3 regions of the Terrabacter sp. GCM10028922 genome follow, and region 2 is predicted to be linked to each of the others. Evidence: riboswitches for the same ligand, from Rfam matches in the RefSeq annotation. Region 2 holds a riboswitch; each other region holds the start of a gene.
The links. A riboswitch is a leader RNA that binds a small molecule or an ion and turns the genes downstream of it on or off. The one in region 2 is predicted to bind S-adenosylmethionine.
Positions count from the first base shown of each region.

Region 1: it holds a riboswitch for S-adenosylmethionine, as region 2 does, so the genes downstream of both, ACFQU3_RS07145 (homoserine O-acetyltransferase) here and ACFQU3_RS01705 (aminotransferase class V-fold PLP-dependent enzyme) in region 2, are expected to answer to the same signal.
Region 3: it holds a riboswitch for S-adenosylmethionine, as region 2 does, so the genes downstream of both, ACFQU3_RS05150 (bifunctional o-acetylhomoserine/o-acetylserine sulfhydrylase) here and ACFQU3_RS01705 (aminotransferase class V-fold PLP-dependent enzyme) in region 2, are expected to answer to the same signal.

Region 1 is NZ_JBHTFG010000006.1:492,690-500,043, reverse strand. It holds gene ACFQU3_RS07155 (RNA polymerase sigma factor) at 1-212, opposite strand, end outside; gene ACFQU3_RS07150 (universal stress protein) at 552-950, opposite strand; gene ACFQU3_RS07145 (homoserine O-acetyltransferase) at 1,044-2,279, opposite strand; SAM riboswitch class IV at 2,295-2,410, opposite strand; gene ACFQU3_RS07140 (DUF4192 family protein) at 2,620-3,999, opposite strand; gene ACFQU3_RS07135 (YkvA family protein) at 4,114-4,836, opposite strand; gene ACFQU3_RS07130 (EcsC family protein) at 4,966-5,721, opposite strand; gene ACFQU3_RS07125 (MalY/PatB family protein) at 5,889-7,067, shown strand; gene ACFQU3_RS07120 (DNA polymerase) at 7,072-7,354, shown strand, end outside.
Region 2 is NZ_JBHTFG010000002.1:66,516-73,869, reverse strand. It holds gene rimO (30S ribosomal protein S12 methylthiotransferase RimO) at 1-508, opposite strand, end outside; gene ACFQU3_RS01720 (dipeptidase) at 537-1,757, shown strand; gene ACFQU3_RS01715 (ion channel) at 1,800-2,543, opposite strand; gene ACFQU3_RS01710 (DNA translocase FtsK 4TM domain-containing protein) at 2,589-5,504, opposite strand; SAM riboswitch class IV at 5,682-5,808, shown strand; gene ACFQU3_RS01705 (aminotransferase class V-fold PLP-dependent enzyme) at 5,846-7,231, shown strand; gene ACFQU3_RS01700 (endonuclease/exonuclease/phosphatase family protein) at 7,252-7,354, opposite strand, start outside.
Region 3 is NZ_JBHTFG010000006.1:52,669-60,022, forward strand. It holds gene ACFQU3_RS05140 (VOC family protein) at 10-366, shown strand; gene ACFQU3_RS05145 (LD-carboxypeptidase) at 370-1,407, opposite strand; gene ACFQU3_RS05150 (bifunctional o-acetylhomoserine/o-acetylserine sulfhydrylase) at 1,585-2,901, opposite strand; SAM riboswitch class IV at 2,997-3,116, opposite strand; gene ACFQU3_RS05155 (acyl-CoA dehydrogenase family protein) at 3,259-4,422, shown strand; gene ACFQU3_RS05160 (hypothetical protein) at 4,470-5,678, opposite strand; gene ACFQU3_RS05165 (beta-L-arabinofuranosidase domain-containing protein) at 5,728-7,354, opposite strand, start outside.

The sequences.
Region 1 (7,354 bases), on a different contig from region 2:
TTGGTCCCTGAACGGGTCTTCTTCGTCGTGCTGGAGTGCGGCGCGTCGACGACGATCTCGATGTCGTGGGCCTCGAGGGTCGTGAGGACCGGCTTCATCTGCTTGAGGTCGAGGTCAGCCTCGGCCTGGGCGCGCGCGATCTCCGTGCCGGTGATGGTGCCGTTGGTGCTGCCCTTGACCAGGAGTTGCATGATCGCCTCGTGCTGGAACACTTTCGGCAGGGTCTTCGGAGCTCCAGCGGATGTTGCCTTGGGCACGGATGCAGTCGCCTTTCGTCGCGAGTCTCGTCAGATGGGCGCGCCGATTCCGGGCATGCATCATCACAACGAACGAGAATGGGGGTTGGTGCCGGAGGAGCTTGGCCAGTTGGAGTCGATCCCTGGTTCGATCTCTCGGTGCGCCTCGTGCGATCCGGTACTCGGACATTATAAAGCGGCATACGCCGTGCGGGCGAACGCGCGCCGAACGCGCGTGCCTGAAGCGCCGCCAGTCGACTGCGGGCAAAGGCCCGTCAGGCCGTCGATGCACGGCCGTCGGGCCGTGGGGAGGCGTCAGTCGCCCTTGACGGCGAGGACGGGGCAGCTCGCGTCGAGCAGGATCCGCTGGGCGTTGGAGCCGAGGATGAGCTTGCCGACCGGGCTGCGACGGCGCAGACCGATGACGATGAAGTCGGCCTTCTCCTCCTCGGCGACCGAGATGAGGTCTTCGGCCGGGTCGTTGCCACGGACGAGCTGGCGCACCTCGTGCTCCAGGCCCTTCTCCTCGAGCATGGACTGCACGCGCTCGAGCTCGGTCTCGAACTGGCTGGCCTCGTTGGCGTCGAAGTCCTTGCCACCGCGGTGCGAGCTGATGACGACGAGCTTCGTGCCTCTCAGGACGCACTCGTCGGCGGCTCGTTTGAGAGCCGCACGACCTTCCTTGGTGGCGACATAACCAACGACGATGGCCACTTTCCCGGACCTCCTTGGGACGGAAACAAGCAGTGCTCGCACCGTACCCGATATCAGCCCGCGCGGCGCGTCGCCGGCGAACCGCCGCCGCCCTCAGCGGGCGTCGCGGGCGAGGGCGTCGCGGATGATGCGACCGACCTGGTCCTCCTCGATGAGGAAGCCGTCGTGGCCGAACACCGAGGTGATGTGCTCGCGCGTCGAGCCCGGCAGGGCGGCGTGCAGCTCGTCGGCCAGACGGGGCGGGTAGAGCCGGTCGGTGTCGACGGAGACGACGGTGCAGTCAGCCGTCACCCGGGCAAGGGCCGGCTCGAGCCCACCGCGGTCGCGGCCGACGTCGTGGGAGTTCATCGCCTCGGTCAGCACGACGTAGGAGTTGGCGTCGAACCGGCGAGCGAGCTTGCCGGCGTGGTGGTCGAGGTAGGACTCGACGGCGAACCGTCCGCGGTCCCCTGCTCGCAGCGGGTCCTCGCCCAGCTGGGCAGCACGCCCGAAGCGGTCGGCGAGCTCGTTCTCGGTGCGGTAGGTCACGTGCGCGATGCGCCGTGCCAGCCCCAGGCCGGTCACCGGCCGCCGGCCGGTCGAGTAGTAGTCCCCGCCGACGTAGTCGGGGTCGTGGCGGATGGCGAGCAGCTGAGGCTGGCACCACGCGATCTGGTCGGCGGTCGCGTAGGCCGTCGATGCGATGACGATGCAGCGGTCCACGGCATCGGGATAGGTGACGGCCCACTCGATGGCGCGCATCCCACCCATCGAGCCACCGACCACGCCGGCGAGGCGGTCGATGCCCAGCCGGTCGAGCAGGGCCCGCTCGGCGGCGACCTGGTCACGGACGGTCACGTAGGGGAAGCGGCTGCCCCACGGCTGGCCGTCCGGCGCGACGCTCGACGGGCCGGTGCTGCCCTGACAGCCGCCGAGGACGTTGGAGGCGATGACGAACCACCGCTCGGGGTCGACGGGGCTGTCCGGCCCGATGAGGGCGTTCCACCAACCCGGTGACGCGTGGCCGTCGCCGGCCTCGCCGATGACGTGGCTGTCGCCGGTCAGGGCGTGCTCGACGAGGATGACGTTGTCGCCGGCCTCGTTGAGCCGACCCCAGGTCTCGTAGGCGATGCGGACGTCGGGCAGCACCCCGCCCCGCTCGAGCTCGACGTCGCCGATGTCGACGAACGCCCGGTCGCCGACAGGGTCACCCTCGCGCCAGGCGCCGTCCGGACGGGCGGTGTCGTGGGCGGCAGGAGCAGTGGGCGTGGGACCATCACCGACCTGGGTGCCCGCCGTAGCCAGGCGCGCGGGGCGCCGCGTGCTGTGCGTCCGGTGGGTGACTGCCATCGGGGTACTCCTCGGTGCTCGCGCTTGCTCACACCCGGGACGGGGCGTGGCCTGGTCCTCACCCGGGGCACCCCACCGCGAAGGAGGGTTGCCGACCAGCGAGCCGGGGCTTGCCACTGGTACTCATGACCTGCCCCAACCATACGCGAGACGCTGACGCGGCACCGCTGGTCGTTCCACGACATGGACGCCCGGGACGCAAGGTCACGGCAACACCAGCGACACCAGCGACAACAGCAGGTTGAGCGCCCGCCGCTCCGGCTGGCCGGGGCGCCCGCTCACACGGCCTCGCCCACCGGGAGACGTGCCACGAGCCGCGTGAGCACACGCTCGTGTGCGCTCACGCGCACCGACGGGGCCGTATGCCGTGGTCCAGCGACTCGCGGACGAGCTGGCTCAGGCGGTGGTCCGGCTCGAGTGCGAGTGCGCGGTCGACGGCGACCCCGGCCCGGGCCCCGTCGCCGATCCACCACGCGAGCGAGGCAACCACCGACAGGAGCGGGGCCGCATGAGCCGCAGGCGTGAGCCGGCACACCTCCTCGAGGCGGGCCAGCATCAGACGCGGCACTGCTGCCTCGTCCCAGTCGCCCCAGTCAACGGCGTCCCTGCCGTCGACATCGCAGTCGCCACCGTCTCCGCCGTCGCCGTCGCCGTCGCCGTCGTCCTCGGCGTCGTCGTCCCAGTCGTCGTCCCCGTCGTCGTCCCCGCTCACGATCCGCAGGATGCGGGCGAGCTCCGCGTCGGGACCTGACCAGGGCACGTTCGGCTCGTCTGGCGGCCGCGCACCGGCCGCAGGCACGCGCAGGTCAGGCCCCAGGAAGATCTCCAGCATCGCGACGAGCTCCACCGGGAAGGCGTCGAGCGGCACCGACCCGGGACACAACCACCCGACGACCGCGTCGCGGACCTGGAGGTCGCGCAGGGGCCCCACGATCGAGGGCAGCCAGTGCTCCATCCCGAAACCCACGATGTCGCCGTGCAGCACGCCACCCCAGGCGAGGAGCATGTCGTTGACGAGGAACTGGCGCGCCGTCGGGTCACCTCCGTCGAGCACGGTCAGGCAGCGGCCCTCCGAGCCGCCGGCCCCGGCCCGATCCCTCTGCGCCGGCGCCGCGCCCGCGCCCGCGCCCGCGCGAGGCTCCTGACGTGGGTCGCGGACGACACACCCGGCGGCCGCATACCGGCGCTGCCAGTCCTCGATCGCGGCCAGCGTCAGGTCGTGGCGCGGCTCGGTCGGCGACAGTGGCTCGACGAGGGCCCCCAGGCCCTCACGGTCGGGCAGCACCGCGCGGCCGAGCGCCACGTAGCTCGCGACGGCCGGCACGTCCGCCTCCTCGGGTAGCAGCCGGCCCTCCTCTGGGCAGCAGTCGCATCCGACGGCATACCAGCGGCCGTCGCGGACGACGAGCCGCTCGCGCACGACGACGCGCGCTGCCTCGAACCCCGCCGCCAGCGCATCGAGGAGCGGAAGGGCCTCGCCGGCCTCGTCCTCGAAACCCACGACGGCCACCGACGAGGGCGACCCGGTGAGCAGGGTCGGAAGGGTCTGCGCGACGACCACTCCCGCGAGGTCGACGTCGACGACGTCCAGCCGGGCGACGAGCCCGAGGCGTTTGCCGTGGAAGCACACCACGACGACGCTCCGCACCGGCTGGAAGCCAAGGTGGAAGGGGATGATGGTCAGCAGCTCGGCTGGCCCGGACAGTGAGATCGTCGGCATGAGCCGAGCCTCGCCGCGGCCGCGAGCCTGCGACAGGGTGGCGAGCATCCTGTGGACCACGGCCGTGGTCGACGAGGGAGGTGTGGACCGACGCCCTTGGACCGAGCGAGCGAGTCAGCGTTCGAGGCGCTTGCGCACCGTCTCCAGGACGTAGTCGGTCGCGGCCTGGCGCATCCCCTCCGGGAGGCGGATGCGCTCGGGGCGCCCGGGCCCGGACTCGGCGGTCCCGCGGCTCCCGAGACCCCCTTGCGCGCCGGGGCGGGACGCACCGCCAGCCACCCGGCTGACCCGCGCGACGAGACGACCGCGCCCCGCAGCGCCCGTCAGGTCACGGTCACGCCGCAGGCCCTCGTCCGCTCCCCCGGCCCGGGCGGGAGTGGCCACGTCCGGCCCTCCCGACCCCACCGTCGAACCGCGCACCGTCGCCCGGGAGGCGGCAGACGAAGCGCCCGCTGGACGACCCCAACCCGCCGCCCGCCCAGCGCCGGCGCCGGCCCGGTGGATGCCCTGCCCGATCTCCCACGCGATGAAACGGTCGGTCTCCTCGACGAACGCCTTGATCGCCCACGAGATGACGACGGCGTCGTCGGCGGCACCGAGGACGGGCAGGACCGCCTCGGGCAGCAGGTCGACCGGAGAGGCGACGTAGACGACCGCCCCCGCGACGAGGGCCAGCCGCTTCATGGTCGTGCCGGCATACGTCCCGTCGACCGTAGAGCGCACGAGCCGCGGCACGGCGTGCACGCGCTCGGAGAGGCTCGGTGCGCCCGGACGCGTCGAGGCGCGGACGACGGAGGCGATGGTGGCAGCCATCTTGATGCGGGACGCGGACTTCATGCCGGGCCCAACGAGCGGGCGGCCGGGCCGATTCCCCGGTGCGAGCGGCGTTGCGAAACGGTGATCTGCGTGCTCCTCACGGACGTGGCGTACCCATTCGCCGCGGTCGCGCGGCGCGAACGCGGCGCGTCACGGGCCGAAGGTCTCGACGGGTGGGAACTCCTTGGCGGCCTGCTTGCCGATGCGGTTGAGCATGTACACGTCGACGCCCGCGCCCACGAGGCCGCCGACGACCGGGACCGCCCGCCCGAGCTTGGCGAACGTGCCCTGTCCGATGCGGCCGAGCAGCCGGAAGCCGACGGCCTTGTTCAGCACCATGAGTGCCGGTGCGGGGAGCCGGTTGAACGCGAGCGACGACAGCTTGCCGCCTGCGGCCTGCAGGCCGGCCTTCTTGAGCAGGTCGTCGCTGTCGGCGCCGACGAGCGTGAGCAGCACGGCCGAGCGGATCTCGGGCTGGTTGATGTCGTAGCCGCGCACCTTCGCCGTGGCCGCCGTCATCCGTGTCGCGAGCAGGTAGAACTCGAGGACGTTGGCGGGCAAGGAGATCGGCATGGTGAAGAACCCACCGAGGCCCGTCGCGAAACCACCGACCGCGCCGAGCTGGCGGTGGTCGCGCACGATGACTCGAAGCGCCTGCTCGCGGTCGCCGCGCGCGTGCTTCAAGGCGGTGGCGGCGACGTCGTGCGCCGAGTCGAAGGGGCCCTTGCCGTCGATACCGACGTCGAGGAGGCGCTCGATGAGGCGGGTGGCCGCTCCTGAGAGGCCGCCTCCAGCGGGAACGGCGGCGCGTTGGAGGGCGCCCGGGTCCTTGGCTCTGCGCACCTCGCTGGCTGCGGCGTCCGATGCCTCGACGGTCTCGTCCTTGCCCCATCCGAAGATGCCCATCGGCTCCACCCCTTGTCCGAAGTCCTCGTGCGAGCCCCTGTGTGTGGCGTCGCACCCGCAGAACGCCACCGTATGCCGGATGGGTCGCCTGTGGCATCCTCGCGCCCTCCCGAAGTGGTCGCGGGTCGGGGACGGCCCCGTCGGCGACCTCTCGTAGGGTCGCTCCCATGGGCGAGATCGACGGGCGGGGCAGTCACGGCGTCGGGTCGATCCTCGGCGTGCCGCTCGAGCAGCTGCACCGCGACCGCACCTCCGTCAAGTGGCGCCGCTACGGGCCCGACGTCATACCCATGTGGATCGCCGAGATGGACTGCGCGCCCTGCCCCGCCGTCGTCCACGCCGTGAGCGAGGCGGTGGCGCGCGGCGACACCGGCTACGCCATGACCGAGGCGTATGCCGGGGAGTTCGCCTCGCTCGCCGAGGCCGAGTGGGGATGGACGGTGGAGCCGGCGACGACGACCCGCGTCACGGACGTGCTGACGGGTGTCACCCACGTGCTGCGCCTTCTCACCGACGACGGTGGCCCGGTCGTCGTGAGCCCACCGGTATACAACGCGTTCTTCGACGTCATAGAGGCATGCGGTCGCCGCGTCGTCGAGGCTCCGCTCGACGAGAACCACCGGCTCGACTTCGACTGTCTGGCAAGGGTTTTCGCCGAAGTGACGGCACGGCGAGATCGAGCGGTGTACCTGCTGTGCAACCCGCACAACCCCACCGGCACGGTCCACACGTCGGCGGAGCTCGAGTCCCTCGCCGCACTCGCGGACGAGCACGGCGTCAGGGTCGTGTCCGACGAGATCCACGCTCCGCTCGTCATGCCGACCAGCACCTTCACGCCGTACCTCACCGTGAATGGCTCCGAGCAGGGGGTCGTGGTCACCTCCGCGAGCAAGGCGTGGAACCTCGCGGGTCTCAAGGCGGCGATCATCGTGCCGGGACGCGAGGCCGTCGCCGACCTGCGGCGCCTCCACCCCTTCGTGACGTTCGGCGCCAGCCACCTGGGCGTCATCGCGCAGACCGCTGCCTACCGCGACGGCCGCGAGTGGGTCCACCGCCTCGTCGGCGAGCTCGACGCCAACCGGCGCCTTCTCGCCGACCTGGTCGCGGAGCACCTCCCCGGCGTGCGGCTCTTCCTCCCGGAGGCGACCTTCCTCGCGTGGCTCGACCTCGAGGGGCTCGGCCTCGGCGACGACCCGGCGGGCGAGCTGCTGCGCCGCGCGCATGTGGCTCTCTCCCCCGGCACCATCTTCGGCGCCATCGGGCACGGGCACGCGCGGCTGAACTACGGCACGTCTCCCGACGTCCTACGCGAGGCCATCGGCCGTATCGCGAGTTCTCTTGACTGACAACGTGTCCCGCCCTCCGCACGTCGCGCTCGTTGTGGGGCCTCATGGTGCGTACGCCCTCGGTCCGGGTATCGACGAGCCATGGGCCCCGGCGGACGTCTCCGGTCGGTTCACCGAGGCGACGCGCCGCCTGGCCCCCCGGTGGGTCGTCTGGTCTGCGGCCTCGTCCTTGCGCGGCGTCGTCGCGGCCGGGGTCGACGTCAGCCGCACGTGGGACCTCGCTGAGGCTCACCGGCTCATCCACGGCGGCTGGTGGGCGAGCCCCGGGCACGTCGTCGCAGGCTGCC
Region 2 (7,354 bases):
CGTCCGCTCGGTCGGCGTCCCCGTGGCCCGGCAGCGCCACACCGGCGGCCCCCTGCTGGCGCTCGATGGGGGTCAACGGAAGCAGCGCGCGCCGGTCGCCGGGCACGTGGCTCTCGACGTGCCCGCCCGCCAGGATCGTCTGCAGGTGCGAGCTCATGTCGCGGTAGGAGTCGAAGCCGAGCACGGCGTCGGCCTCGGGCAGCTGGTCGGCGAGCTGCTTGCCGTAGCGCTCGGCGAGGCAGCCGACGGCCACGACCTTCTGGGTGCGGCTGCCGTCGCCCTTGAGGTCGGAGGCCTCGAGCAGTGCGTCGATCGAGTCCTTCTTCGCCTGCTCGACGAACCCGCACGTGTTGACCACCGCCACGTCGGCCTCGGCGGCGTCGTCGACGAGGCGCCACCCCTCTGCGAGGAGACGGCCGGCGAGCTCCTCGGAGTCGACCTCGTTACGGGTGCACCCGAGGGTGACGAGTGCGACGCTCTTGTCGACGCTCGGGTGGGGTGGGGTCATGCGTCCACTCTAGATGGCGGGGTGTTCAATGGCCGACATGCTCGCAAGCGCCCCCCTCGGACAGGCCGACCCGCTCGCGAGGGCCCGGGCGCTGCTGCGTGAGCACCCCCTCGTCGACGGGCACAACGACCTCCCGTGGGCTGCTCGCGAGCTGGCCGGCTACGACTTCGAGGCGCTCGACGTCGGGAGTCGGCTGACGACGACGCAGACCGACCTGCCACGCCTCGCGGAAGGCGGTGTCGGGGGGCAGTTCTGGTCGGTGTTCGTGCCGAGCACCCTCCAGGGCGACTCGGCCGTGACGGCGACGCTGGAACAGGTCGACGCCGTGCACCGGATGATCGGCACGTACGCCGACCGGCTGGCCCTCGCCCGCACCGCAGACGAGGTCGAGCGGGCCACCGCGTCGGGACGCGTCGCCTCGCTCCTCGGTGCGGAGGGCGGGCACTCGATCGGCTGCTCGCTCGCGACGCTGCGCCTGCTGCACGTCCTCGGCGTCCGGTACCTCACCCTGACGCACAACGACAACACGCCGTGGGCCGACTCCGCGACCGACGTCCCGGTCGTCGGAGGGCTCAGCGAGTTCGGCCGCGAGGTCGTGCGCGAGATGAACCGTCTCGGGATGATGGTCGACCTCAGCCACGTCGCCGCGAGGACGATGCGCACGGCGTTGGAGACGGCCGACGCCCCCGTCATCTTCAGCCACTCCTCGGCGCTCGCCCTGTGCGACACACCGCGCAACGTCCCGGACGACGTGCTCGCGGCCCTCACGGACAACGGTGGCATCTGCATGGTGACGTTCGTGCCCGAGTTCGTCTCTCCCCCGACTGCCGAGTGGCGCGTCGAGGCCGCGGCGGCGGCCGCCGAGCTCGGCGTCGACGCCAAGGACTGGGAGGCGTTCGGACGCTTCACGGCCACGTGGCAGCGCGAGCACCCCAAGCCGGACGCGACCATCGAGCAGGTCGTCGCCCACGTCGAGCACGTGCGCGAGGTCGCCGGCATCGACCACGTCGGCATCGGCGGCGACTACGACGGCACCGACACCTTCCCGATCGGTCTCGAGGACGTCAGCGGCTACCCCCGCCTCGTCGCCGCCCTCCTCGAGCGCTCGTGGTCGGAGCGCGACGTGGCGCGGCTCGTGCGCGGCAACACCCTGCGCGTCATGCGTGACGTCGAGGCGGTCGCCCGCGACCTCCAGACGACGCGGGGGCCGAGCCTGCGGACCTTCGCCGAGCTCGACGGCACGGCCTGAGCGCGAGGCGGCCACACGGCATTCCTCCTGCGGCCGGCTGGCCTACTGGCGGAAGCGCGCGATGGTGAGCCCGACGAGGCGGGCGACGACGAGTGCGACGTAGAGCATGCCGGCGATCTGCTGCAGCAGCACGAACGCCCGCGCGTGCGGCTCGACCGCGTAGATGTCCGACAGGCCCGTCGAGGTCATCGTGGTGATGGAGAGGTAGAGCAGCTCGAACCACGAGCGGGTGCCGGGGTTGACCTCGCCGTAGATGGTGAAGGAGTGCGGCCAGATGAGCTGGACGGCGACGTAGAGGTAGGCGAAGCCCCACGCAACGATGGTGAAGGTCGCGCCCGTCGCGTAGAGCTCGTCGCGGGTCACCCAGTTGTCGGCGAACATGTACCGGAGCAGGCCGTAGCCCGTGTAGATGTAGAAGAGGGCGTGGAGCAGGGCGCTCCAGAACGCGACGACGTTGTTCTCCGGCCAGACGGCCTCGGCCACGGTCAACGCCACGACGGGCCCACCGAGCACGACCGCCACCCAGGTGAGGGCGGGTGTGGCCCGGACGGCGCGCACGGCGAGGAAGAGCACGACGAGCCCGATCAGGCCGAAGATCGCCCTGCCGGTCTCGCGGACGTCGTCGCTGCGCGTCTCGATGAAGGGGTAGGCCAGCAGCGCCGCGAGCTGGGCGAAGAGGAGCAGGGCGCACGGCAGCTCGATGATCTTGCGCCGCAGGCGCTCCAGCCGCGTCGGTGGACCCGCTCGACGCGGCGATGACGGCCAGAGCTCAAGCGACGCACTCACGATTGGGACTCTAGTGCCGACGCTGTCCTGAACGCGTCAGGAGCGTCAGTAGCGCTCGCGGCCGCCGCGGTCGGTGAGGTTCCAGGCATCCTCGGACTCCTCGTCGTCCTCGTCGACCGTGCGCGTCATGTCTCCCGGCGTCCACGACGCCGTGGGCACGGCCGTCGTCTCGTCCTCGTCGAGGCGGCGCTCGCCACGCTCCGCGACGATCGATGCGGTCCGCGGCGGCGCCGGGGCCACGTCGTCGGGCTCGTACGCCGCCGACGTGTCGGGAGGCTCGACGACGACCGGCGGGGCGGCATACGGCTCAGCGGGCTCGACGATGTCGTCGATGTCGGCGGGCTCGTTCGGGTGCGGGACGTCCTCGCCGCGCAGCAGCGCGAGCGTCTGCGTGAGGTCGTCGGGCCGCACGAGGACGTCGCGCGCCTTGCTGCCCTCGCTCGGGCCGACGATGCCTCGCGACTCGAGCAGGTCCATGAGGCGGCCGGCCTTCGCGAAACCGACCCGCAGCTTGCGCTGGAGCATCGACGTCGAGCCGAACTGCGTCGTGACGACGAGCTCGGTCGCCTGGAGCAGCACGTCGAGGTCGTCACCGATGTCGTCGTCGATCTGCTTCTTCGGGGCCGCCACGGTGACGTTCTCGACGTAGTTGGGCTTGAGCTGGGTCGTGACGAACTTGACGACCTCGTGGATCTCCGACTCGTTGACCCACGCGCCCTGCACACGCATCGGCTTGCTCGCTCCCATCGGCAGGAAGAGCGCGTCGCCCTGCCCGATGAGCTTCTCCGCGCCGGGCTGGTCGAGCACGACGCGGCTGTCGGCGAGCGAGCTCGTCGCGAACGCCATGCGCGAGGGGACGTTGGCCTTGATGAGACCGGTGACGACGTCGACGGACGGCCGCTGCGTGGCGAGCACGAGGTGGATGCCGGCGGCGCGGGCGAGCTGCGTGATGCGCACGACCGACTCCTCGACGTCGCGCGGGGCGACCATCATGAGGTCGGCGAGCTCGTCGACGACGACGAGCAGGTAGGGGTAGGTCGTGATCTGACGCTCCGAGCCGGGCAGCGGCTTGACCTTGCCGGCGCGGACCGCCTTGTTGAAGTCGTCGACGTGCTTGAAGCCGAAGGCCGCGAGGTCGTCGTAGCGCTGGTCCATCTCCTTGACCACCCAGGCGAGGGCCTCCGCGGCCTTCTTCGGGTTGGTGATGATGGGCGTGATGAGGTGCGGGATGCCCTCGTATGCCGTGAGCTCCACGCGCTTCGGGTCGACGAGGATGAGGCGCACCTCCTCCGGCGTCGCGCGCATGAGGATCGAGGTGATCATCGAGTTGACGAAGCTCGACTTGCCCGAGCCGGTGGCCCCCGCGACGAGCAGGTGCGGCATCTTCGCGAGGTTGGCGATGACGTAGGCGCCCTCGACGTCCTTGCCGACGCCCATGACCATCGGGTGCTCGTTGCTGCGCGCCGTGTGGCTGCGCAGCACGTCGCCGAGCGCGACGTTCTCGCGGTCCAGGTTGGGGATCTCGATGCCGATGGCCGACTTGCCCGGGATGGGGCTGAGGATGCGGACGTCGGCCGACGCGACGGCATACGCGATGTTCTTGGACAGCGCGGTGACGCGCTCGACCTTGGTGCCCGAGCCGAGCTCGACCTCGTAGCGGGTGACCGTCGGTCCGCGGGTGAACCCGGTGACCGCGGCATCGATGTCGAACTGGTCGAAGACGCCGGTCAGCGAGTCGACGACGCGGTCGTTGGTCTCGCTGCGGGTCTTGTGCGGGGCGCCGGGTGTCAGCATCGCCTGGTCGGGCAGGCGGTAGGTGATGTCGCCGCCGAGGCTCAGCTGCTCGACGCGCGCCGGCATCTCCGACATGGGCGGCGGGATGAGCTCGGCCTTGGGGCCGACCCTGCCCGTGTCGGGGGCACCGAGAGTCTTCGGGTCCGTGGCGTCGATCACCTTCTCACCGGCGGGACGCGGCGCGAGAAGGCCCGGAGCGGTCGGACGCTTCTCGCCGGGGCGCAGGCGCGTGGTCTCCTCGTCCTCGAGCGCCTTCTGCGCCGCCTGGCGGAACGCCTCGTCGCCCTCACGCTCGGAGAGGTCGACGGCCTTGCGCCGCGCACGCTTGACCGCGGCCGCGGGGGCATCGGCGTCGTCGACGTCAGCAGCAGGCTCGTCGTGGTGGCCGCGGTCGATGACGAAGGCACGCAGCTGACGCAGCCGCGTCGGGATCATGTTGACGGGCGTGGCAGTGATGACGAGCAGGCCGAAGAGGCCGAGCAGGACGAGGAGGGCGAGCGCGCCGTACGTCGAGACGGCCGCCGCGAGGGGGCTCGAGGCGAGGAAGCCGAGGATGCCGCCCGCCGCGCGCATGCCGTCGGCGCCGTCGGGTGGGTTCGGGATGCCGTCGGCGAGGTGCGCGAGACCGCAGGCCGCGAAGGTCAGGGCGATGGTGCCGACGACGATGCGGTTGGTCGTCGCCTCGTCCTGCGGGGCCCGCAGCATGCGCAGGCCCAGGGCCAGCAGGACGAGCGGCACGGCATACGCGACGCGTCCGAAGGTGCCGGCGAAGACGGCGTGGACGACCTGCCCGAAGGTGCCGGACACGCCCCACCACTCACGCGCGGCGACGACGACGGCCAGGGCGATGAGGGCGAAGCCGATGCCGTCACGGCGGTGCTCCGGCTCGAGGTCGGCGGCGCTGTGTCCGACACGGCGGACCGCTCCCCCGGCCATGTGGGAGACGCCCATCCACGTGTTGCGCATCGCGTTGAGCGGGAAGGGAAGGCCGCCGTCGCGGGTCTTGGAGGCCGTCTTGGACGCCGGCTTGCGTGCCGCGGGCTTGCGCTGCGCGGGCCGTGTCGAGCGTGCGGCGGGCGGGCGCGACGAGGCACCCCCCGTGGGCGCCTTGGCGCGTGTGGCCGCGGCGGTGCTCGGTCGCTGGCTGCTGGACGGACGTGACCCCATGCTCGCACCGTACGTCAACGCACCCCTGAACTCACGTGTCACACGCGCAACAGCGCCGACCAGCTGCGCCGCCACGCAGCAGGTGGCGGCGTGCTCGTCCTGCCCGCGTCTCAGATCGCGACACCCCCGGACCCTTCGGTGGACAGTTCCGCTGGACGCGCCCTATCGTCATGGCCAGGTCATGAGTGCCAGTGACAAGCCCCGGCTCGCTGGCCAGCAACCCTCCTCCGCGGTGGGGTGCTCCGGGTGACGACCAGGTCGACCTCGAAACCGCTCATGCGATCGAGGCCGGCAAGCGCGGACCCGCATCCGGTGGGTCCCCAGGACCCAGGAGCAGTGTCATGTCGGTTCTTCCCACCACGTCCCTCTGCGGCGGCGCGCCTGCGCCGGTCGTGCGCACCCGCGCCCTGCACGTCGTGCCCGAGGCCCGCGCGCTCCCGGCGGTCGTCGGTGCCGACCTCACCGTGCCGACGCTCCACGGCGAGGTGGGCTACGCCAACCTCGACCACGCGGCCTCGACGCCGGCGCTGGAGACGGTCAAGGCCGCGGTCGACCGCGCGCTCGAGACGTACTCGTCGGTGCACCGTGGCGCGGGCTTCGCCTCTCGTCTCACGAGCGCCTGGTACGAGCAGGCCCGGGCCGAGGTCGCATCCTTCGTGGGGGCACGCGAGGACGACACCGTCGTCTTCACCCGCACGACGACCGACTCGTGGGCGCTGCTGTCCAAGGCCCTGCCGAGCCGCACGACGGTCTTCGTCTTCGGCACGGAGCACCACTCGACGCTCCTGCCGTGGGGCCGCTACCGCACGGTTCGCCTGCCCGTCCCGCAGACCGTCGAGGACGCGTGCGCCCTCCTCGAGGAGGCCCTGGCCGACCATCCGTCGCGCAACCGCCTCGTCGTCATCGCGGCCGCGTCCAACGTGACCGGTGAGGTCTGGCCGGTCGAGCGCTTCGCAGCCCTCGCCCACGAGCACGGCGCCCGGATCGCCGTGGACGCCGCACAGCTCTCCGCGCACCGCACCATCGACCTCGCCGCCTGGGACGCCGACTACGTCGCGTTCTCCGGGCACAAGACGTACGCACCCTACGGTGCGGGCGTCCTCGCGGGCCGGTCCGACTGGCTCGACGCCGGCAACCCCTACCTGCTCGGCGGCGGGGCCACGCGCTCGGTGAGCGAGGAGGGCACGACGTGGGCCACCGGCCCGGCGCGGCACGAGGGCGGCAGCCCCAACGTCATCGGCGCGATCGCCCTCGCCGCCGCGTGCGCGACGATCAGCCGCCATCGCGAGGTCATCGAGGCGCACGAGTCCCGGCTCCTCGAGCGCCTGCAGCAGGGCCTCGGCGAGGTCCCCGGCGTCGAGGTCCTCTCGATCTTCGGTGACGACAGCGACCGCGTCGGCGTCATCGCGTTCACCATCGACGGCTGGGACTCCTCGCTCGTGTCACAGGTGCTCTCGGTCGAGCACGGCATCGGAGTGCGCGACGGCAAGTTCTGCGCTCACCTGCTCGTCGACGAGCTGCTCGAGGACCCGTGGGGCGAGCGCTCGTCCACCGCGGTCCGCGCCAGCATCGGCCTCGGGAGCACCCTCGAGGGCGTCGACCGCCTCGTCGCGGCCGTCAATCGCCTCGTGGAGCAGGGCACCGACGCCACGTGGACGCTCACCGAGACCGGGTGGGCCGTCGAGGGCAGCGACCCCCGCGACGTCGAGGTCGAGCGGCCCTGGTGAATCCCGGCGAGTGACCCGCGTCAGCGGGTGGGCAGCGAGTAGCTGGCCCACACCGCGGCGTGGTCGGTGCCGTTGAAGGCCACCTGTCCGGCCGAGACGAGGGTCAGGCCGCGGGCCAGGACG
Region 3 (7,354 bases), on a different contig from region 2:
CGTGGTGCGATGACCGTCGACCTCTTCGCGGGAATCCCCGTCAGCGACTACCAGCACGCGCTCGCTTGGTACGAGAGGCTGCTGGGCAGCCCGCCGGTCTTCTTCCCGAACGACACGGAGGCGGTGTGGGAGCTCGCCGAGCACCGCTACCTCTACGTCGAGGACCTCCCGGAGAAGGCGGGGCACGCGATGGTGACGGTGTTCGTCGAGGACCTCGACGAGCGCCTCGACGGCATCGCGGTCCGAGGCATCGATCCCGCGTCACGGGAGACGTACGAGAACGGCGTGCGCAAGGTGACCTTCCGGGACGCCGACGGCAACGAGATCGGCTTCGGGGGAGGGCCCGCCGAGGCCGACGGCTCCTGAACGTCAGAGCAGGCGTTGGGTGACCGTGTGCGTGTCGCCGTCGTGCACGAGCCGCGTCGACGCGCCCTGCACGAGCGCGAGGAACGGCGCCACGTGCCCGCACTCGACGTCGGCGACAATCGGCACCCCGAGGCCGCCGAGCGCGTCGCGCACGGCGTCGTTCTGGGTGAAGCCGTTGGGCTCCGGCGCCTTCGTGCGTGACACGACGATGCCGGAGGCGGCGTCGAACCAGCCTTGCAGGCGCATCGCGTGGAGCGCGCGACAGATGTCGTAGGACCCCCACTCGGCGATGTCGAGCAGCACGACGAGCCCCTCGGGGGCGTGCCGCTCGGCGAACGCCCGGATGTCGGCGAACCGCCCGCCGGCGAGGAAGCTCAGCGTCTCGACGCAACCGCCGACGAGGCGTCCGGAGAAGGTGACCGGATGGTCCTCCTGGCCGGGGTCGATGCGCGTCCACGTCCCGCGGCCGTCGAGCGTCAGCTCGGTGATCGTCGGGTTGCCGGCGTAGTCGTCCCAGCCGCCGGCGCGGTAGCGACCGGGGGAGCGCTGGACCAGCTCGTCACCCGCGGAGGCGGCCGCGACCTCGACCCAGTGGCGCATGCCGTCCGGCAGGGCGTACGGCGTGTCCATGAGGTTCTGCCCGTGGATCGTCGCGATACCGGTGGTCAGGGTCAGCGGTGTCAGCCAGGTCGACGTGTCGGAGAACCCGACGCACCACGTCGGCTCGGCCGCCGCCACGGCGTCGAGGTCGAGCAGGTCGAGCAGGTCGATGCCCGTCTCCCCGCCCCACGGCGGCACCACCGCGCGGATGGCCGGGTCGAGGAGCATCGCCATGAGCTCGGCCGCGCGCTGCTCGCGTGGCCCGCTCGTGTGGTCCGGGGCGTGGTTCAACGCGCCCACGACGACCTGGAAACCCCTGTCGCGCAGGCACTCCACGGCATACTCGAACCGCGGCCAGAGGGCGTCGGAGACGCCCGAGCTCGGTGAGGTGACCCCGATGCGGTCGCCGGGACGCAGGGGAGCGGGGTAGCGGATCGGCATGCCTCACATCGTGCCAGCCCACCCCACCCGTCGAGAGGCCAGTTCTCGTGGGCCCCACCCGTCGAGAGGCCACCTCTCGTAGGCCCCGCCTGGTCGAGAGGCGGATCCGCGTCGCGTGACGTGGCCTCTCGACCGCGGCGACCCCGCAGAAGGTGGCCTCTCGACGGTGGGGGCGGGTCAGGCCTTCGCGGCGGTGAAGCCCTGCTCGAGGTCGGCGATGATGTCGTCGATGTGCTCGATGCCGACCGACAGGCGCACGAGACCGGGCGTGACGCCGGCGGCGAGACGGTCCTCGTCGGGGCCCTGCGAGTGCGTCGTCGACGCGGGGTGGATGACGAGCGATCGCACGTCGCCGATGTTGGCGACGTGGCTGTGCAGGCTCAGTGCCTCGACGAACCTCTTGCCGGCCTCGAGGCCGCCCACGATCTCGAAGGAGAGCACCGCACCTGCCCCGCGCGGGGTGTACTTCTCCGCAAGGTCGTGGAACGGGCTGTCGGGCAGGGACGCCCAGACGACGTGCTCGACCTGCTCGTGCCCCTGGAGGTAGGCCGCGACCCGGTGGGCGTTCTCGATGTGGCGCTCGATGCGCAACGACAGCGTCTCGAGGCCCTGCGCGATGAGGAACGCGTTGAACGGCGAGGCCGCCGGCCCCAGGTCGCGCAGCAGCTGGACGCGTGCCTTGAGGATGAAGGCGAGGTTCGCGCCCAGCGGGCTGCCGACGCCGAGGTCACGTGCGAAGACGAGCCCGTGGTAGCTCTCCTCGGGCGTGTTGTAGTTCGGGAACTTCTCGGGGTCCTTGCCGTAGTCGAAGGCGCCCGAGTCCACGATGACGCCGGCGATCGAGGTGCCGTGCCCGCCGAGGTACTTCGTCGCCGAGTGCACGACGACGTCGGCACCCCACTCGATCGGTCGGATGAGGAAAGGAGTCGCGACCGTGTTGTCCACGACGAGCGGCACGCCGTGCTCGTGGGCAAGCGCAGCGACGGCCTCGATGTCGAGGATCTCCGACTTGGGGTTGGCGATCGTCTCGCCGAACAGCAGCTTGGTGTTCGGCCTGATCGCGACCCGCCACGAGTCGATCGACGTCGGGTCCTCGACGAATCCGACCTCGATGCCGAACTTCGGCAGCGTGTGCTTGAAGAGGTTGAAGGTGCCGCCGTAGAGGCTCGGCGAGACGACGACATGGTCGCCAGCCTCGGCGATGTTGAGGACCGCCAGCGTCTCGGCGGCCTGTCCTGACGCGACGAGGAGCGCACCGACGCCGCCCTCGAGCGCCGCGATGCGCTGTTCGACGACGTCGGTCGTCGGGTTCATGAGGCGGGTGTAGATGTTGCCGAACTCCTTGAGCCCGAACAGGTTTGCGGCATGGTCGGTGTCGTTGAAGACGTAGCTCGTCGTCTGGTAGATCGGCAGCGCACGAGCGCCCGTCGCACTGTCTGCGCTCTGTCCGGCGTGGATCTGCTTGGTCTCGAAGGACCAGTGGGGCTGGGTCATCGACGTCCTGCTCTTCCTGGGTCGTGTCGATGACCGGGCCCCGACAACCTCGTCGACGTGGCCCGGTGCACCGACGAGTCGGTGCGGAAAAGGAGTCTCCGCGCTTGCCCGCGCGCCGGGTGGCGACGACGGGCCAGGTCCTCACCCGGGGCACCCCGCCGCGGTGGGAGGGTTGCCGGCCAGCGAGCCGGGGCCAAGCGCTGGCACTCATGACCTGTCGGCGAGTCTACGTATGGCTGTCCGGCTGGTGGGAGCGCCTGTCCTCATCGTGGACGCGGAAGGCTCGGCGCCGAGTGCCCCGTGGCGTCGATCACTAGGACGTCCTACTATTCCGAACTCGCGAGTAGGATCGCGCTCGTGAGCACGAATTCCGACTTCGACCTGTTCCGGACCAGCGAGGACCACGAGGCCCTGAGAGGCGCCGTACGCGCGGTCGCCGAGGACAAGATCGCGCCGTATGCCGCCGCCGTCGACGAAGAGGCGCGCTACCCCCAGGAGGCGCACGACGCCCTCGTCGCCTCCGACTTCTTCGCGCCCCACGTCCCCGAGGAGTACGACGGGGTCGGGGCCGACGCCCTCGCGACGTGCATCGTCATCGAGGAGGTGGCGCGCGTCGACGCCTCCGCCTCCCTCATCCCGGCCGTCAACAAGCTGGGCTCGCTGCCGCTCATCCTCGACGGCAGCGATGCTCTCAAGCAGCGCTACCTCCCGCCGCTGGCCAAGGGGGAGACGACCTTCTCCTACGGCCTGTCCGAGCGCGAGGCCGGCTCCGACACCGCGTCGATGAAGTGCCGCGCGCGCCAGGACGGTGACGACTGGGTCCTGTCCGGGCAGAAGTCGTGGATCACGAACGCCGGTGTGTCCGAGTACTACACGGTCCTCGCGGTCACCGATCCCGACGGTCCCCGCGGCGGCAACGTCACGGCATTCGTCGTCGAGAGGTCTGACGAGGGGTTCACCTTCGGTGAGAAGGAGCGCAAGCTCGGGATCAAGGGAAGCCCCACCCGCGAGCTGCACTTCGACAACGTCCGCATCCCCGGTGACCGCGTCGTGGGGCAGGTCGGCGACGGGCTCAAGCTCGCGCTGCGCACCCTCGACCACACCCGTGTCACCATCGGCGCCCAGGCCGTCGGGATCGCCCAGGGCGCGCTCGACCAGGCCATCGCGTACGTCAAGGACCGCAAGCAGTTCGGCACGCGCATCGCGGACTTCCAGGGCATCCAGTTCATGCTCGCCGACATGGCGATGGAGCTCGAGGCGGCACGCCAGATGGTCTACGTCGCGGCGGCCAAGTCCGAGCGCGGCGACAAGGACCTGGCCTTCTTCGGCGCGGCCGCGAAGTGCTACGCCTCTGACGCGGCCATGAAGATCACGACGGACGCCGTGCAGCTGCTGGGCGGCGCGGGCTACACGCGCGACTTCCCGCTCGAGCGGATGATGCGTGACGCGAAGATCACCCAGATCTACGAGGGCACCAACCAGGTCCAGCGCATCGTCATGGCCCGCTCGCTGCTCAAGTAGGAGGCGGGTGGTGGACGCGGCGGCTCACCGGCACGTCCACCACCCGGTCAGGACGCGGCTGCCGAAAGACGCCCGGGCGTGATCCGGACCGTGTCGCCCGTCGCCGTGCTCGACGTCACCGTTACGGACGTGCCCGAGTCGGGGTCGGTCCACGTGAGGCCCGCCTGCAGCGGCGCGTCATCGAGTCCCAGGGCCGTGCCGGGGGTCGTGTCGACCACGCGCACCGGCCCGCGTCCGGTGGCGACCGCCGTGTCGACGAGGTAGACGAGCACTCCGGACGCCGCGATCTCCCGGTCGTAGCGCAGCGGCTTGCGCGACTCCAGCACGAGCGCCCGACTGCCCCCGAGCGGCAGCACGGCCATCGCCGTGCCCCGACCCACCTCGACGGCGGTGAGGCGCACGGTGGTGTCGCGGTCGGGACCCAGGCAGGCCACCTCGCCGTCCCGGAGCCAGCCGAGCATCCACCGGTGCCACGCCAGGTACTCCGGCGCCTGGCCCGAGATGAGGCCCATGAGGTCCCAGCCGCCGACGGCCGCGTGGTAGTTCGGCGGGTCGCTTCCCGGCGCGGGGTCGAACGTGTAGAGGTCGGGCAGCCCGAGGGTGTGCCCGCTCTCGTGGGCGAGCACCAGGCCGCCCCACCTCCACTGGTCGTAGCCGAACGTGATGGCGTGGGTCAGATGGTTGCCGTCGGCCGTCACGTCGAGGAAGTTCGTCGTCGGCGAGTACGTGATGTCCCTCGCCGCCTCCGTCGCGACGACCCACACGACGTCGACATCGGCGAAGTCGTAGACCGGGTCGGCTGCGCGGATCGCGTCCTCGATGTAGCGCACGTGGTCCTCATAGCTGAGGCCGCGTTCGAAGGGGTAGTCCGTCGACGGCCGCGGCATCCGGACCCAGCGATCGCTCGAGCGCGCCGTGACCTCGAGGGCGCCACGCGAGAGCGTGTTGAGGTAGTCGATGCCGGGCGCGAGGTTGCTCTCGGCCTTGAGCAGCGACCCGCGCGGGGCGGGGGCGTCTTGGAAGTCGACGAAGATCATTGCCGCGCGGAGCTTTCCCCGTGCGGGCAGGGCCTGCTCCGCCACTGGGAAGCCCTCGGCGAGATCGGTCTGGGTCGTGGCGACACGGCACGCCTGGGCCGGCGCGAGGATGCCTGCCAGTGCCGAGGGTGCGGGGGCAGCGGCCGAACCGGGCGGCGCCGCGACGGTCAGCGAGGCTCCGACCGCCACTGCGGCCAGTGCGGAAAGGATGGGTCTCACGATGGCTCCTTGGAGTGGAAGGTCGCGGGCAGTCGCGCGCCGGCCGGGCTCACGCCGGCCTCATCGGCGCGGAGGCGGCGGCACGGCGTACGGTCGTGGCCTCGTCGGCCGTCAGGAGGCCGGCCTGGGTCCAGGTCGCGGTCGTGTTCGCGACGGCACGCTCGAACGCCTTCTTGTTCTTGAACGGCGCGAGGGACCAGAGGGCATCGAGGAAGCTGCGACCGTCATCGTCGCGGCGGTTCTCGACGCCGGAGTCCTGCCCCGCGAAGACGATCGTCGGTTCGGTCCGCCTGACGTATGCGTGGTAGGGCTCCGGATTGCCGAGGTAGAACGGCTCGAACCGGATCCCGTTGGTCTCGAACGTCATCGGGCTCGTACCGGGCTTCACCACCGCCCCGAGGTCGCCCGACAGCGGTAGGTCGCCATACAGTCCGACCGGCAGCCAGCTCGTCGCCTGGGACTTGCCGATGAGGGCCACCGGACCGTAGAGCAGCGCCTGCACGCTCGGGTCGTCGAGGGCCTGCTCGACGCGGACGGCATACGGGAAGGTGACCGTGACCCGGTCGCCCGAGCGCCACGAGCGCAGCAGCCGCGCGTAGCCGTCCGAGCCCACCTCCACCCACTGGCGTTGACCGTTGACGGCCACCGTGAAGCCGTCCCCCGACCAGGACGGGACGCGAAGCCGGAGGTCGAGCCGGCCGCTGCCCGTCACGGTCAGCGTGCTCGACTGGGAGCGCGGGTAGTCGCCGGTCTGCGTGACCGTCATCGCGCGCTCGGACCACGTCAGCGTCGACGGGATGTAGAGGTTGACCCAGAGCACGTCGTCCTGAGGCGACCGGAAGTAGATCGAGTCCTGGTACTTCGTGTGGTTCTCCAGTCCCGTTCCGCCGCAGCAGGTTCCGGTGTTGCCGTAGCCTCGCGTGGCGCCCGGGCCCACCGGCACCATGTAGTTGACGAGGGGGTCCGTCGTGCTGTCGGCGTCCTGGCGTGAGGCGAGGATCTGGTTGACGAGCGCCTTCTCGTAGTAGTCCATGAACCGCGCGTCGGGTGCGTGGAAGAAGAGGTTCCGCGCAACCTTGAGCATGTTGTAGGCGGCGCAGGACTCGGCGTTCGTCGTCGTGACGATGGTGCCCGCGATGACGTCGCGCTTGCGGAAGACCTCGCCCTGCCCGGTACCGCCGTGCGCGTACGCCCGGTGGGGTACGACCATGTCGAAGAAGTGACGCGTCGCCTCCCGGTACGAGGTGTCGCCCCCCTGCTCGAAGACGCGCAGGTAGCCGATGAACTGGGGGATGTGCTGGTTGGCGTGCTTGCCCTCGAGGGTGTCGCGGTCGGCTGCGCAGTCGGCCAGCAGCGTCGTGTTGTCGAAGCAGCGTGCCGTCTGCATGAACCGTTCGTCGCCGGTGAGCGAGTAGAGGTCTGCCATCACCTCGTTCATGCCGCCGTACTCGCCGGCGATGTAGAGGGCCCACATCCGGTCGAGCTGCTCACGGGGGAGCGTGCTGAGCCGGCTGTGCACCCACTCGCCCATGCGCCTGACCACCTCGAGCGCTGTGGCGTTCCCGGTCAGGGTGTGGGCGTCGAGGAGGCCGCGCATGATCTTGTGGCACGTGTAGTACGGCGCCCAGATGGCGGGGTAGGTGACGTACTGCTCGAGCTTGATGAACTGCGTCTCC